Variovorax paradoxus: one gene and its partner. Each later gene encodes a partner of the first gene's protein in a complex. Links are inferred from orthologs where the notes say so. Each region holds a gene or a part of one and is shown on either strand. Other genes may lie near its edges. The genes, in order: GOQ09_RS21475 and dapF.

The links.
Region 2: the proteins of GOQ09_RS21475 (region 1) and dapF are in contact, whole or in part, in a solved structure (PDB 5YGU), measured with the Escherichia coli proteins. The link is inferred for Variovorax paradoxus from one-to-one orthologs.

What each region holds. Positions count from the first base shown.
Region 1 is NZ_CP046622.1:4,595,286-4,603,324, reverse strand. Bases 4,487-7,453 are described here. They hold GOQ09_RS21475 (RNA pyrophosphohydrolase), read right to left. Parts: upstream 6,321-7,453; coding sequence 5,652-6,320; downstream 4,487-5,651. Other genes in these bases: GOQ09_RS21470 (proline--tRNA ligase), read left to right, coding at 6,464-7,453; GOQ09_RS21480 (CNP1-like family protein), read right to left, coding at 5,111-5,629; proB (glutamate 5-kinase), read left to right, coding at 4,487-5,078. In the rest of the region: type IV-A pilus assembly ATPase PilB, read right to left, coding at 1-670; GOQ09_RS21505 (polyprenyl synthetase family protein), read right to left, coding at 912-1,904; rplU (50S ribosomal protein L21), read left to right, coding at 2,096-2,407; rpmA (50S ribosomal protein L27), read left to right, coding at 2,420-2,680; Obg family GTPase CgtA, read left to right, coding at 2,751-3,827; more of proB, read left to right, coding at 3,939-4,486; more of GOQ09_RS21470, read left to right, coding at 7,454-8,039. UniProt on the Escherichia coli protein: Master regulator of 5'-end-dependent mRNA decay.
Region 2 is NZ_CP046622.1:916,130-923,962, forward strand. Bases 1,974-4,734 are described here. They hold dapF (diaminopimelate epimerase), read left to right. Parts: upstream 1,974-2,792; coding sequence 2,793-3,677; downstream 3,678-4,734. Other genes in these bases: GOQ09_RS04245 (hypothetical protein), read left to right, coding at 1,974-2,098; GOQ09_RS26270 (DsbA family protein), read left to right, coding at 2,124-2,306; GOQ09_RS04250 (2-hydroxychromene-2-carboxylate isomerase), read left to right, coding at 2,303-2,785; GOQ09_RS04260 (DUF484 family protein), read left to right, coding at 3,674-4,372; GOQ09_RS04265 (YdcF family protein), read left to right, coding at 4,399-4,734. In the rest of the region: GOQ09_RS04235 (alpha/beta hydrolase domain-containing protein), read left to right, coding at 1-728; GOQ09_RS04240 (LysR family transcriptional regulator), read right to left, coding at 691-1,632; more of GOQ09_RS04245, read left to right, coding at 1,691-1,973; more of GOQ09_RS04265, read left to right, coding at 4,735-5,004; GOQ09_RS04270 (tyrosine recombinase XerC), read left to right, coding at 4,988-6,028; GOQ09_RS04275 (class I SAM-dependent rRNA methyltransferase), read left to right, coding at 6,025-7,245; GOQ09_RS04280 (CobW family GTP-binding protein), read left to right, coding at 7,331-7,833. UniProt on the Escherichia coli protein: Involved in the succinylase branch of the L-lysine biosynthesis and in the biosynthesis of the pentapeptide incorporated in the peptidoglycan moiety. Catalyzes the stereoinversion of LL-2,6-diaminopimelate (L,L-DAP) to meso-diaminopimelate (meso-DAP).

The DNA of each region.
Region 1 (8,039 bases):
AGTTGTGCTCGTACGGCTCGAAGTGAATGTCCGATGCGCGCATGCTGACGCCATCGAGCAGCATCTTGTGCAGGAACCGGACGACCGGGGCATCCTCGACTTCGGCGATAGCCGCCTGTTCGTTCGTATCGCCCGAGGTGTCCGCCGTGACGTCATCGAACTCGAAATCCCCACCGCCGACGATATTGTTGAGGGTTTCCGATGCGCTGACAGCAGCGGCCTCGATCATGCGCGACAGCTTGTCGTACTCGGCAATGACCCAGTCCACGCCCATCTGGGACGCGAACTTGATCTTTTCCACGGCCTGCTGATCGGAAGGGTCCGCTGTCGCAACGATGAGACGGTTGTTGCGCTTGCTGAGCACCACGATGCGGTATGCAAGGCACAGCTTCGGGTCGAGCAGGTCCTTGGGCAGCCGCTGGTGGTCGATCGCGTCCAGGTCGAGCAGCGGAGCGCCAAAGGCGGAAGAAAGCGTGTGGGCCAGGTCGGCGGCCGAGACGGCGCCGCTGCCGGTCAGCTCTGCAATGAAGCTGGTCCGGCTGCTCAGCGACTTCTGGTAGATGTCTTCCGCTGTTTTTGCAGGAAGCTTGCCGGCCGAAACCAAGGCGCGCGCAAGGCCCGGAAGGGCGATTTGCGTGTTTTCTTTAACAGGAAGTTCGGCGGCAGCCATTCAGCGAATTGCAAAAGATGTGAAAAAATGCTTCACGATCATCGCTGAACACCCGCGTCCTGTAAATCGCTACACAGCAACAGGCACGGGCATTATTTGTGCCAGCCTCAAAGACTGGTCGGGGTGAGAGGATTCGAACCTCCGGCCTCTACGTCCCGAACGTAGCGCTCTACCAGGCTAAGCTACACCCCGATTGGTTGCAGAAAAAGAGAAGTCGTCCTTGCCAACTCTTGTGAGGTGTTCAGGCACGTCGCTCAAGCAACTGAGCCGCCAATTGTAGCAAACCGTCGGCATGCAAATTGGACGGAAAGTCGCGCAATGCGTGAATCGCACGTTTCGCTTCGTCCGCTGCCGCGGCGCGCGATGCTTCCAGCGCCCCGGTGCTGTGGACGATTTCCACGATCTTGCCCAGTTGGGCCGTATCGCCCGCCTGAATGGCCGCGCGCACCAGTTCGGCCTGCTCGGCACTGCCGCGCCGCATGGCAAAGATCAGGGGCAGCGTCGTCTTGCCCTCGCGAAGATCGTCACCCACGTTTTTGCCTGTTTCGTGCGCATCACCGGCGTAGTCGAGCACGTCGTCGATCACCTGAAAGGCCGTGCCCAACGCTTGGCCGTAGGTGGCGCAGGCCTCCTCGACTTCCGGGGTGGCGCCGGCCAGAACGGCGGCAAGCCGCGTGCTGGCTTCGAAAAGCTTGGCGGTTTTCGAGCGGATCACGCGCAGGTAGGCGGCTTCGTCCAGCGACGCGTCATGCATGTTCATCAGCTGCAACACTTCGCCTTCGGCGATCACATTGGTCGCTTCGGCCAGAATTTGCATGATGCGCATGTTGTTTGCATCCAACATCATCTGGAAGGCGCGCGAGTACAGGAAGTCGCCAACCAGCACGCTGGCCGGATTTCCGAACGATTCGTTGGCCGTGGGGCGCCCGCGCCGCAAGGTCGATTCGTCGACAACATCGTCGTGCAGCAGCGTGGCGGTGTGGATGAACTCCACCACCGCCGCCAGGTTGAAGCGCTGTTCGCCGGTGTACCCGAGGGCCCCCGACATGAGCAGCAGAAGTGCCGGGCGCAGGCGCTTCCCGCCTGCGGAGATGATGTACTTCGAAACCTGGCTGACCAGGGGCACGCCTGTATCGAGGCGCCGCGCAATCACATGGTCGACTTCGACCATGTCGCCGGCGATCAAATCCAGCACAGTGGCGGTGGGGGAGGTATCGGCGGCGTGAACTGGCAAAGCGTTTGCGCGCGGCGCGTCTGAGTGCGGAAGGTAGCGGCGGCACGAGGCCGGAAGGCGCAGATTATAGGGACGAGCGGGAGGTCGTCCGGGGCCGGCTTGGGCGGAAACCATGTTAGCGCGTGCAAACCGTGCTAGAATCTTGGGCTCTGCGGAATTCGCCGTAGAGCTCATACTCCCAAGAGGTTCACATGTACGCGGTCATAAAAACCGGCGGCAAGCAGTATCGCGTTGCTTCCGGCGAAAAAATTAAAGTAGAACAGATTGCTGCGGATGTAGGCCAGGAAATCGTGATCGACCAAGTTCTCGCAGTCGGCAACGGCAGCGAAATCAAGGTTGGTACGCCCCTGGTGTCCGGCGCAACGGTGACAGTCACGGTACTGTCGCACGGCAAGCACGACAAGGTTGGCATCTTCAAGATGCGCCGTCGTAAGCACTATCAGAAACGTCAAGGCCATCGCCAGCAGTTCACCGAACTGCAAATCGGCGCGATCGCCGGCTAAGGAGCAGATTCCATGGCACAGAAAAAAGGCGGCGGCTCAACGCGAAATGGGCGCGATTCCAAGCCCAAGATGCTCGGTGTGAAGGCTTTCGGCGGCGAACTGATCAGCGCAGGCTCGATCATCGTGCGCCAGCGCGGCACCCAGTTCCACCCCGGCGTGAACGTCGGCGTGGGCAAGGACCACACGCTGTTCGCACTGGTCGACGGCCACGTGTCGTTCGGCGTCAAGGGCGCACTGAACAAGCACATGGTCAACGTGACCCCCGCGGCATAAGCCCAGGTCACTTCGATCAGCTCGAAGCCCCGCTTTGCCGGGGCTTCTTCATTTGTACACTGGATACCCCATGAAGTTCGTCGACGAAGCCTTCATCGACATCGCCGCAGGCGATGGCGGCAACGGCTGCGTGTCGTTCCGTCATGAAAAATACAAGGAATTCGGCGGCCCCAATGGCGGCGACGGTGGCCGTGGCGGCCATGTCTACGCGGTGGCCGATTCCAATCTCAACACCCTGGTCGACTTCCGCTATTCGCGCCGCCACGAAGCCAAGCGCGGCGAGCACGGCATGGGCTCCGACATGTTTGGGGCGGCCGGCGACGACATCGTGCTGAAGATGCCCGTCGGCACCATCATCAGCGATGCCGAGACCGGTGAAGTGCTCTACGAGCTGCTGAAGGAAGGTGAAGTCATCACCATTGCCAAAGGTGGCGACGGCGGCTTCGGCAACATGCGCTTCAAGAGCGCCATCAACCGCGCGCCCCGGCAGAAGACGCCCGGCTGGCCCGGCGAAAAGAAAAGCCTCAAGCTCGAGCTCAAGGTGCTTGCCGACGTCGGCCTGCTCGGCATGCCCAACGCGGGCAAGTCGACGCTGATCAGCGCCATCTCGAACGCACGCCCGCGCATTGCCGACTATCCCTTCACCACGCTGCATCCGAATCTCGGCGTGGTTCGCGTGGGTCCGGAGCAGAGCTTCGTGGTCGCGGATCTTCCCGGCCTGATCGAGGGCGCCTCGGAAGGTGCCGGCCTGGGCCATTTGTTCCTGCGCCACCTGCAGCGCACCCGCCTGCTGCTGCACGTGATCGATCTCGCGCCGTTCGACGAGTCCGTCGATCCGGTGGCACAGGCCAAGGCCATCGTCGGCGAGCTGAAGAAGTACGACACGGCGCTCTACGAGAAGCCGCGTTGGCTCGTGCTCAACAAGCTCGACATGGTGCCCGGCGACGAGCGCGCGGCGCGCATCAAGGACTTCGTCAAACGCATGCGCTTCAAAGGCCCGGTGTTCGAGATCTCCGCGCTCACGCGCGAGGGCTGCGAACATCTGGTGCAGGCGGTGTATCAGCACATCAAGGCGCAGCAGGTGGCCGAACAGGTTCCGGCCGAGGTCGATCCGCGCTTCGCCGAATTGCCGCCCGATCCAAACTGAGAGCCGCGCGGCCTCCTCGGGCATCCGATGCCCGCTTCGAGGCCGATGCGACGCCAGCTTTCCACACATAGCAGAACAAGCAGCTTTCAAGACCGACCGCCACAGCCTCAAATGACCTCGAATTCCGGATCCACTGCCTTGCGGGACGCCCGCCGAATCGTCGTCAAGGTGGGCTCGAGCCTTGTCACCAACGAGGGGCGCGGTCTGGACGAACGCGCCATCGGCGAATGGTGCCGCCAGCTTGCGGCGCTGGTTAGCGATGGACGAGAGGTCGTGATGGTGTCTAGCGGCGCAATTGCCGAAGGCATGAAGCGCCTTGGCTGGCGCACCCGGCCGCACGAAGTCCACGAGCTCCAGGCCGCGGCGGCCGTCGGGCAGATGGGCTTGGCCCAGATGTACGAAACCAAGCTGCGCGAAAACGAAATGGGCAGCGCGCAAGTGCTGCTGACCCATGCCGACCTGGCCGACCGCGAGCGCTACCTCAACGCGCGCTCCACCCTCGTCACGCTGCTGAGGCTCGGCGTGGTGCCGGTCATCAACGAGAACGATACCGTCGTCAACGACGAAATCAAGTTCGGCGACAACGACACGCTCGGCGCGCTCGTAGCCAACCTGGTCGAGGCCGATGCGCTGGTCATCCTCACCGACCAGAAAGGCCTCTTCACGGCTGATCCGCGCAAAGATCCGGACGCCAAGTTCGTGCACGAAGCGGCGGCAGGCGATCCGGCGCTCGAAGCCATGGCGGGCGGAGCGGGCTCCAGCCTCGGCCGCGGCGGCATGATCACCAAGATCCTGGCGGCCAAGCGCGCGGCCGGCTCCGGCGCTTCCACCGTGATTGCCTGGGGCCGCGAACCCGATGCCCTGCTGCGCCTCGCACGCGGCGAGGCCATCGGCACTTTGCTCGTCGCCCAGACGGCCAAGCACCAGGCCCGCAAGCGCTGGATGGCCGACCACCTGCAGCTGCGCGGCTCCGTGACCGTCGATGCCGGCGCCGCGGCCAAGGTGCGCGCCGAAGGCAAGAGCCTGCTGCCCATCGGCATGACGGGCGTCTCGGGCGAGTTTTCGCGCGGCGACGTGATCGCCGTGCGCGACACCGACGGCGTTGAGCTGGCCCGCGGCCTCGCCAACTACTCGAGCGTCGAGGCGCGCTTGCTGTGCCGCAAGCCGTCATCGGAATTCGAACGCTTGCTGGGCTATGTTGCGGAGCCAGAGATGGTGCACCGCGACAACATGGTGCTGATGCCGAGCTGATGAAAAACGGGGCCCAAGGCCCGGTTACTGTTTCACTGGACTTCGCGAACCGGATTGCGCAGGTTTCGCACCATGTCCCCGACCGAGTTGCGCGGCGCATTGCCGCGGCACAGCGCCTGGACCGACAGCGCCTTGGCGTAGCGCGAGTTCAGGTCGTCGATGCGCTTCCATTCGGGCGTCTTGGTTTCCTGCCAGGTCCCGTTGTTGTAGCGGGCATAGCTCTTCATTTCTCCGGTCGAACAGCGCACGCCTTCGTAAAAGGCGTTGGCGCCTCCGCCGTTGCGGTTCTGTGCCACCACCACGTAGCGCACGATGCCGTCCGGCGTGATCGCGATGGTGTTCGGATCGACGCCGAACTTCAGCGTCATGTAGGGAGGCATCTCGATCGGCAGCAGACGGCTCTCGCTGAATGCGGGCGGCGGCGGTGCCGTGGTTTCGGCCCACTCGGTGTCCGACTCGGTCCGCTTGGGCGGCGGCGGCATGCCGGACTGCGCCCAGTCGGGGTTGTCGGTGTCGTGCTTGCCCGATGCGCATCCGGCAAGCACGGCCACGCACAGGAGAAGCAGGGCGCGTTCAGCGTTGCGACGGAAGGAAAGGCGCTTTGTTGTCGGGAGAAGAAGGTTCATCGCTCACTGAAGGAATGTCGGGATGCGGGTCGAAACTGCCGCCGGGCGGCAGGTCCAGCCCCGCGGGCGCGCCGCCGTCTGGCGTGTGGCGCTCGAACTCGCGAGCGCGCACATTGCTGCGCAGAAAACGGTTGCGGAAATCCTGCCGCGGCAGGTAGCGAGCGAGCTCGGTCAGTGCCATCTCGTAGACGCCGCGTTTGAATTCGACGACCACATCGAGCGGCACCCAGTAATCGTGCCATCGCCAGGCGTCGAACTCGGGGTGGTCGGTCGCGCGCAGGTTCAAGTCCCAGTCGTGACCGATCAATTGCAGCAAATACCAGATTTGCTTCTGGCCCTTGTAGTGGCCCCGTGCGTCACGGCGAATGAACCGATCCGGCACCTCGTAGCGCAACCAGTCACGGGTACGGGCCACGATGCGCACGTGCTCCGGATGGAGCCCGACTTCCTCGTGCAGTTCCCGGAACATGGCTTGTTCGGGACTTTCCCCGCGGTCTATGCCGCCTTGCGGAAACTGCCAGGAATGCGTGCGTATGCGTTTGCCCCAGAAAACCTGGTTTCTCTGGTTGAGCAGGATGATGCCGACGTTGGGCCTGAAGCCGTCCCGGTCGAGCATAATCAAACCCCAATTTTTGAACTGAGTCGATTATGCATGCCGGGTTGCGCTCGGCAAGCGGCCAGTTCGAGGCTCACGGGTTCCCGGAGGTCTCTCCCGGCGCCTGTTTTCCCCATGACTTTGAATCCACCAGCGCGATCCCGATGAAAGCTTCCCGATTTTTTGTCTCCACCCTCAAGGAAGCGCCGGCCGACGCCGAAGTCGCGAGCCATCGGCTCATGATGCGCGCCGGCATGATCAAGAAGCTCGGCACCGGCATCTACACATACATGCCCATGGGCCTGCGCGTGATCCGCAAGGTCGAGGCCATCGTGCGCGAGGAAATGAACCGCGCCGGCGCTGTCGAGCTCACGATGCCCGTGGTGCAGCCGGCCGAGTTCTGGCAAGAAACCGGCCGCTTCGAGAAGATGGGCCCCGAGCTGCTGCGCATCAAGGACCGGCACGACCGTGACTTCGTGGTCCAGCCGACCAGCGAAGAAGTGGTGACCGACATCGCGCGCCAGGAAATCCGCAGCTACAAGCAGCTGCCGAAGAATTTCTACCAGATCCAGACCAAGTTTCGCGACGAACGCCGTCCGCGCTTCGGTCTCATGCGCGGGCGCGAGTTCATCATGAAGGACGCCTACAGCTTCGACCGCGACCTGGGCGCCGCCAAGGCCAGCTACCAGGTCATGGCCGATGCCTATCGGCGCATCTTCGACCGCTTTGGCCTGCGCTACCGCGCCGTCGCGGCCGACAGTGGCGCCATCGGCGGCGACCTGAGCGAAGAATTCCAGGTGATTGCCGCCACCGGCGAAGACGCCATCGTCTATTGCCCCGAGAGCAAGTACGCCGCCAACATGGAAAAGGCCGAGGCGCTGCCCCCGGCCGGTCCGCGCCCCACAGCGGCCAAGCCGCTCGAGAAGACGCCCACCCCCGGCAAGAGCACTTGTGCCGACGTGGCCGAGTTGCTCGGCGTGCCGCTCGCGACCACGGTCAAGTCGCTGGTGCTCGCGACCGACATCGTCGACGAGGCCGGCAACCCGAAGGGCTCGCAGGTCTGGCTGCTGCTTTTGCGCGGCGACCATGACATGAACGAGATCAAGGTCAGCAAGGTGCCGGGCCTGGACAAGGGCTTCCGCTTCGCGACATTGGCCGAAATCGACGACCACTTCGGCTGCAAGCCCGGCTACCTGGGCCCGCTGAATCTCAAGAAGCCGGTCAAGCTCGTGGCAGACCGCGAAGTGGCCGTCATGGCCGACTGGATCACCGGCGCCAACGAAATCGACTTCCACATGACCGGCGTCAACTGGGGCCGCGACCTGCCCGAGCCCGAGCTGGTGGCCGACCTGCGCAACGTGGTGGCAGGCGACCCCTCGCCCGATGGCAAGGGCGTGCTGGCCATCGAGCGCGGCATCGAAGTGGGCCACGTGTTCGTGCTCGGTACCAAGTACAGCAAGGACATGAACGCCACCTACCTCGACGAAGCCGGCAAGCCGCAGTTTCTCGAGATGGGCTGCTACGGCATCGGCATCACGCGCCTGCCCGCCGCCGCCATCGAACAGAACCACGACGAGCGCGGCATCATCTGGCCCGACGCGCTGGCGCCGTTCACCGTGGTGGTCTGCCCCATTGGCATGGACCGCAGCCCCGAGGTCAAGGTGGCCGCCGAGGCGCTCTACGAGCAACTGCTCGCAGCCGGCGTCGACGTGCTGCTCGACGACCGAGGCGAACGCCCGG
Region 2 (7,833 bases), 3.7 Mb from region 1 along the record:
CGCACATGCCCGCGGCCACGGCTGCCACCGGCCCGAGCTGCCCCGGCAACAACTTCGGCCGCGGCACGTTGGCGGCAAATCCGGTGCCGCACACTGAAATTACCAACGTGCTGCGTCTGGCCATGCGCGACTGGGTGCTCAACGGAACGCCCCCGCCGCCCAGCCGCTGGCCCACGCTTGCGGGCAAGACGCTGGTCGACGCCAACAAGAAGGCGATGGGCTTTCCGAGTGGGGTGCCCGGCATTCCAGACTCGATCTTCCTGCCGGAGAACTTCGCGTTTCCGGTGTTCGACTACGACTGGGGACCGCAATTCAACCATGCGGAAGCCTCCGGCGTGCCCACCAATGTGCCGCCGGTCATCAAGAAGGTGATTCCGATGAAAGTGCCGAAGGTCGATGCCGACGGCAACGAGATCGACGGCGTTCCCACCGTGCTGGTGATGGCGCCGCTGGGCACCTACCTGGGGTTCAACATCACCGCAGAGGGCTTCCATCGAGGCCAGGTGTGCAACTACGTGGGCGGCTATGTGCCGTTTGCACGCACGCGTGCCGAGCGAACTGCCAGCGGCGACCCGCGCCTGTCGCTGGAGGAGCGTTACGGCAGCCATGAGGGCTACGTGGCCGCAGTGCGGGCCGCCGCCGAGAAGGCGTTTTCGCAGGGCTTTCTTCTGCCCGCGGACCGCGACCGCCTTATCCGGCAGGCTTCGGAGAGTGCCGTGCTCCGCTGAACCCAGCGGTGCTTTCTTCGATCATTTCGACCAGGGTGGCCGCCGGCGCGGAGAGTTCCACGCGGCTGCGCATGGCCAGCAGCAGCACGCGCTCCATCTCGATGCCTTCGAGGGTCACCTGCACAAGGCCCAGGGCCTGGGCGTAAAGCGCGGCGGCCGCGCGCGGCAAGATGGCGACGCCAAGCCCGAACGAGACCATGCGGCACATCGAATCGAAGCTGCGCACCTGTACCCGGATCCGTGGTGTGCGCTTGACCGCGTCGGCCGCCGCCATCACCTTGCGCGTGAGCGATGCGCTGCGTGCGAGGGTGACCAGGTCATGGTCGAGCACGTTCGCGATGGAGGCATTCTGCTGGCCGGCCAGCGCGTGGCCCGCCGGCACCAGCAGCACCAGCTGGTCGACATTGCAGACGATGGTTTCCAAGCCTTCATGCGGCACGTTGTCGCCAATCACCGCCAGCTCGGCCGTGCCCTTGAGCACGGCGCGAATGCCGTCTTCGCTCAAGGCGTCTTCCATGTCGATCACCACGTGCGGATAGCGCCGGGCGTACTCGGCCAGCACGCTGGGCAAAAAGCCGCCGAAAGCGGAGGGGTTGGCGCACAGCCGCAGGTGGCCGGTGGCGCCCGATTGAAGGTCGTCGACGGCCTGCACCAGCTGTTCGAGCCGCGCAATCACCTCGATGGCGTGCCGGTGCAGGGTCTGGCCTTCGGGCGTGGCGGTGACGCCGCGCTGTCCGCGCTGGAGTAGCGCCATGCCGCAATGCTGCTCAAGCTCGGTAATGCGCTTGCTTGCCGCCGGGAGTGAGACGCCGAATCGGTCCGCGCCCGCGGTCAGGCTTCCTCCATCGACGACCGCGACAAAAAGCCGCAGCGAGATGAGATCGAAACGATTCAGGTTGATCATTGCGGGTGGATTTGACCACCGCCGGCGATACGATCCGTTGAAAGAAGCGACACACACCATGCCCATGCCCATGCCCATGCCCATGCCCATGCCCATGCCTCAGCAAACCGGTTTCATCTCTTCCACGCGGGCGCGCGGCGCCATGGCGGCGGCCTTTTGCGCAGCAACGCTGTTCATTGCCGGCTGCCAGGCACAGCCTGAATTCCGCCCGCTCACCTCCGAGGCGCCGCCGCCGCCGAGTTTTGTGACCGTGCCTGCCGAAGAAGCCTGCCAGGCCGCGCAGGCACGCTACGCGCTCGGGCGGCCGCTCAATCCGCCGCTGCTCGAGGAAATGCGCACCCGCACCGGCTCCAAGTCGGCCCGCACCTCGGCGGCCGGCACGCCGCTGCCGGCGCCGGCCGATCCGGCACGGCTCAATGTCGACCTTGACCCGCAAGGCCTGGTGGTTGCCGCCCGCTGCGGCTGACGGATGCGGACCTAATAATTCGGCGATGACGACGAAGACGACAAACTCCCCGCCCATCGCGCTGGACTGCTACTACAGCCTTTCCTCGCCTTGGGCCTACCTGGGCGGGCCGCAGCTGCAAGACATCGTGCGCCGCCACCATGTGCGGCTCACGCTCAAGCCCTACGACTTTCAGGCGGTGGTCCGCAAACCGGGGGCATTCCGCTGAAGACCCGCCCCGAGCCGCGCCGCACGTACCACGCGCTCGAACTGGCGCGCTGGCGCGACTACCTGGGCATGCCGCTCAACCTGGAGCCGGCGTATTACCCCAAGGGCGCACCGGTCGATCCCAACTGGAACAAGTACCCGGGCTGGATGGTGATTGCCGCCCAGCTGAAGGGGCTGGACGCGCAGCCGCTCTCGCATGCGCTGCTGCGCGCGCTGTGGGCGGAAGAGCGCGACACCTCCGAAGCGGCGGTGCGCATTGCGGTGGCCGATGAAAACGGCTACGACGGCGCCTCGCTGCAGGCGCTGGAGCAAGCGGCCGAAACCCTCGCGATCTACCGCGCCAACAGCGCCGAGGCCATAGAAGCCGGCGTGTTCGGCGCGCCCACGTTCATCCTGAACGGCGAGCGGTTCTGGGGGCAAGACCGGCTGGCCTTTCTGGACCGGGCCCTGGACAAGCTGCGCCACGCCAGGGGCGGATAATCGCCGGATGCGAATCCGCTTTACCAAGATGCAGGGAGCCGGCAACGATTTTGTCGTGCTCGACGAAACCCGCGGCACGCTGGGCCTCACGGCCGCGCAATACCGCTTTCTGGCCGACCGTCACTTCGGCGTGGGTGCCGACCAGATCCTTACGGTGCGTCGCCCCTCCAAGGACGCGGGCGAGGGCATCGACTTTCAATACGTGATCCACAACGCCGACGGCGGCGAGGTGGAGCAGTGCGGCAACGGCGCACGCTGCTTCATGCGCTTTGTGCGGGAGCACCAGCTGACCGACAAGGACACGGTGCGCGTCGAAACGCTGGCCGGCATCATCGAGCCGCGCATGAGCGAAGACGGCCGCGTGACGGTGGACATGGGCCCGCCCATCTTCGAGCCGGCCCGCGTGCCCTTCGACACCGCGGGGCTCGACCCGCAGCCAACGGGTGCGTGGCACACCTGGCACCTGGCCCTGGGCACGCATGCCGATTCGGCCATTGTTTCGGTGGCGGTGCTGTCCATGGGCAACCCGCATGCGGTGCAGGTGGTCGACAACGTCGACACGGCGCCGGTGGAGCGGCAGGGCCCGCAAATCGAGCACCATCCGCGCTTTCCGCAGCGGGTAAATGCCGGCTTCATGCAGGTGGTCGACCGCACGAACGTGAAGCTGCGGGTGTTCGAGCGCGGCGCCGGCGAAACGCTGGCCTGCGGGACCGGCGCCTGCGCGGCGGTGGTGGCCGGCATCCGGCTGGGTTTGCTCGACAGCCGGGTCGACGTGCAAACGCACGGCGGCGTGCTCACTATCGGCTGGGAGGGCGAGGGCAACCCGGTGCTCATGACCGGGCCGGCCACCACGGTTTTCGAGGGAGACATCGAGGTGCCCGAGCTGCCATGACCAACTTCAGAAACAACAAAGACGACGCCATGAACCCGATCACCGAAGACGACATCGCCAACTACCTGGCGAACACGCCCGACTTTTTCGAGCGGCATGCACAGCTGCTGGCGCAGGTGCAGCTCACCAGCCCACACGGCAACCGCGCCGTGAGCCTGCAGGAGCGCCAGGCCGAGATGCTGCGCGAAAAGATCAAGGCGCTGGAGCATCGCCTGATGGACATGGTGCGCCACGGCACCGAGAACGTGGTCATTGCCGACCGCCTGCAGCGCTGGACCAAGGGCCTCTTGACCACGCGCGACCCGCGCAGCCTGCCGTACCGCATTGCGGTCGACCTGCAGTCGCTGTTCCTGGTGCCGCAAACCGCCATCAAGGTGTGGGATTGCGGAGCCGACTACCTGAACGAGGCCTACGCCCAGTGGGTGAGCGACGACGTGAAGGCTCTGGCCACCTCGCTCACTTCGCCTTACTGCGGGCTCAATTCGGGCTTCGAGGCGGCCAATTGGCTGCCCGAGCCGGCCGGCGCCATGTCGATTGCGCTGATTCCGCTGCGGCCCGATGCCGAATCGCCGGCCTTTGGCCTCCTGGTGCTGGCCTCGCCGGACGCACAGCGCTTCAACGCCGAAATGGGCACCGACTTTCTCGAGCGCATCGCCGAACTGGCCTCGGGCGCGCTGTCGCGGCTGCGGCCTTGAGCGGGCGGCACCGGTCCTGGCGGGCCGTGCGGCCCGTGCTGTGGACGGTGCTGCTTGGCGGACTGCTCGCGTACCTGGCCATTGCAGCCATCGTTTGGCGGCGCGCGGCCGAAACGCTCGACAACCCGCCCCGGCGCGCGGCCGATGCGGCGCTGATTCTCGGCAACCGCGCCTACCTGCGGGGCAAGCCCAACCCGTGCCTTACGGGCCGGGTCGACGCCGGCATTGCGCTGGCCAACGCTGGCCGCGTGAAGCAGCTGGTGCTCTCGGGCGGTGTCGACAAGGAAGACGGCCGCATCGAAGCCGAGGTCATGCAGCAGCATGCGCGCGCCCAAGGCTATGCCGGCCCGCTGCTGCTGGAGCCGGCTTCTACGTCCACCCGGCTGAACCTTGCGTTGTCGCGCCCCCTGCTGCAGGCGGCGGGCATTCGCAGCGTGATCGTGGTGTCGGAGCCTTACCACCTGTGGCGCGTGGAGCGGCTGGTGCGGGCTGCCGGTTTCGACAAGGACTTCGACGTTCAGTACGCCGCTGCCAGCACGCGCTGCTGGCAGCGCTGGGGCATGGTTTTCAAGGGCGCATTGCGCGAGCCTTTGGCTGTCGTGAACAATGCGTTCAATGGCTACCTCCACTGAGACGACCGACACGCGCTGGGTAGAAAAATACCTGGAGCATGTGCGCGTGGAGCGCCGGCTGGCGGCGCGCACGGTCGAGCTCTACGCCATTCACCTGCAGGCGCTCTCGGCCAATGCCGCCGAGGCCGGCCTTGCGCTGGACCGCGTGCAAACCGCGCACATCCGGCGCTGGATGGCGCAGCTGCACAGCGCCGGCCGCGAGCCGCGCGGCATTGCGCTGGTGCTTTCTTGCTGGCGCAGCTTCTACCGCTGGCTCGGCAACGAGGGGCTGGTGGGCTTCAACCCCGTGCAGGACGTGCATGCGCCCAAGGCCGCGCGGCCGCTGCCCAAGGCGCTGGCCGTGGACGACGCGGTGCGGCTTGCCGAAACCTACGACCCCGAGGCCGACCCCTGGACCGAGGCGCGCGACGGCGCCATCGTCGAAGTGCTTTACGGCTGCGGCCTGCGCGTGAGCGAACTCACCGGCCTGGATGCGCGCGCCAGCAACACGGCGCTCGGCTGGGTCGACCTGGACGCGATGGAAGCCAACGTGCTCGGCAAGGGCAGCAAGCGCCGCATCGTGCCCCTGGGCAGCAAGGCGGCCGAGGCGCTGCGCGACTGGCTCTCGGTGCGCGGCGATTGCCCGGCGCTGGCAACGGCCGGGCTGCGAGACCCGGCGGGCGCGGCGGCGCTCTTCATCAACAGCAAGGGCCTGCGGATGTCCTCGCACGCGGTGTGGAAGCTGCTGCGCGAGCGCAGCCTGAAGGCCGGCCTTGCGGCGCCGGTGCATCCGCACATGCTGCGGCATTCGTTTGCGAGCCACGTGCTCCAGTCGAGCAGCGACCTGCGAGCTGTGCAGGAGCTGCTGGGCCACGCCAACATTGCCACCACGCAGATCTATACCCGGCTGGATTTTCAGCACCTGGCCAAGGCCTATGACGCAGCTCACCCGCGCGCGCATGCCCGGCCCGAGAGCACGGATACACAGGCACGCGCCAAAGCAAGTGCGCGGGCCAAGCCCAAAAAAGACGACACCCACAAATGAAAACCCTCCGCCTCAAGCCCGGCAAAGAGCGCTCGCTGCAGCGCCGCCATCCCTGGATCTTCGAATCCGCCATTGCACGTGGCGGTGCCGATTCGGGCGAAACGGTGCGCGTCGAATCGCATGACGGCGCCTTCCTGGCGTGGGCGGCGTTCAGCCCAGTTTCCAAGATTCGCGCGCGGGCCTGGAGCTTTGTCGAAACGCGGCGCATCGATGCCGCCTTTCTGGCCTCGGTATGCGCCCGCGCCGTGGCCGCCAGAGGCCTTTTCGACCTGCAGAGCGACGGTGTACGGCTGATCCACGGCGAGGCCGACGGGCTGCCGGGCCTCATCGTCGACCGCTACGGAGACACGCTGGTGGCGCAGTTCCTCTCAGCTGGCGTCGAGCGCTGGAAGGCCGCCATCGCCGACGCGCTGCTCGAGGCGACCGGCCTGCACAAGCTCTACGAGCGTTCAGACGCCAGCGGGCGCGAGCGCGAGGGCCTGAAGCCCGTCACGGGCTGGCTGCGCGGGGAGAGCGCCACCGAAATGACGATTCGCGAGCATGGCTGGAAGCTGTCGCTCGACATTGCGACGGGCCACAAGACCGGCTTCTACCTCGACCAGCGCGACAGCCGCCAGCGCTTCGCCGAGCTGGCGCAGCACCGGCGCTTCAGGCGCGTGCTCAACTGCTTTTGCTATACCGGCGGCTTTACCGTGGCGGCGCTTGCGGGCCTGCAGGCGGCGGGGGCGATGGAAGGCGCGGAGCTGGTGTCGGTCGATTCGTCTCAGCCGGCGCTCGAAAAGGCGCGGGCCAACCTGGTGCTGAACGGCTTCGGCGGCGAGGGCTCGGGCGTGAAGGCCGAGTTTCTGGACGCCAACGTCAACACCGTGCTGCGCGAATTCATCGAGCAGGGCCGCACCTTCGACGCCATCGTGCTCGACCCGCCCAAGTTCGCACCCACCGCGGCCCATGCCGATCGCGCGGCCCGCGCGTACAAGGACATCAACCGCCTTGCGCTCAAGCTGCTGGAGCCCGGCGGCGTGCTGCTGACTTTTTCATGCTCCGGCGGCATCAGCGCCGATCTTTTTCACAAGATCGTGGCTTCGGCGGGTATCGACGCCCAAGTAGACGGTTACATCAGCGAACGCCTGGGCGCGGCGCCCGACCACCCGATGACCATCGAGTTTCCCGAGGGCGAATACCTCAAGGGCCTGGTGGTGGTGAAAAAGCCGGCTTGACCCCGCGCCAACGCAACTGAGTGGCATTGGCTAAACTGCCTCTCCAGTTTTTCTTCTTCCCAGTTTTCCGCCTTCGGAGCACACCATGGCCCTTATTCCCGCCACCATCCTCACCGGCTTTCTAGGCTCGGGCAAGACCACGCTGCTCAAGCGCATCCTGACGGAGGCCCACGGCCAGAAGATCGCGGTGATCGAGAACGAGTTCGGCGAAGAGAACATCGACAGCGACATTCTCGTGACCGAATCGAAAGAGCAGATCGTGCAGATGAGCAACGGTTGCGTCTGCTGCACCATTCGCGAAGACCTGCGCGAAGCCCTGCAGCTGCTGGCCGCCAAGAAGCGCCAAGGCCTGCTCGACTTCGACCGCGTGGTGATCGAGACCACCGGCCTGGCCGACCCCGGCCCCGTGGCGCAGACCTTCTTCATGGACGACGAAATTGCCGAGAGCTATTTGCTCGACTCGATCCTGACGCTGGTCGATGCCAAGCATGCGCCGCAGCAGCTCAACGACCGCCAGGAAGCGCGCCGCCAAGTGGGTTTTGCCGACCAGATCTTCATCAGCAAGAGCGAGCTGGTGTCGGCCGAGGA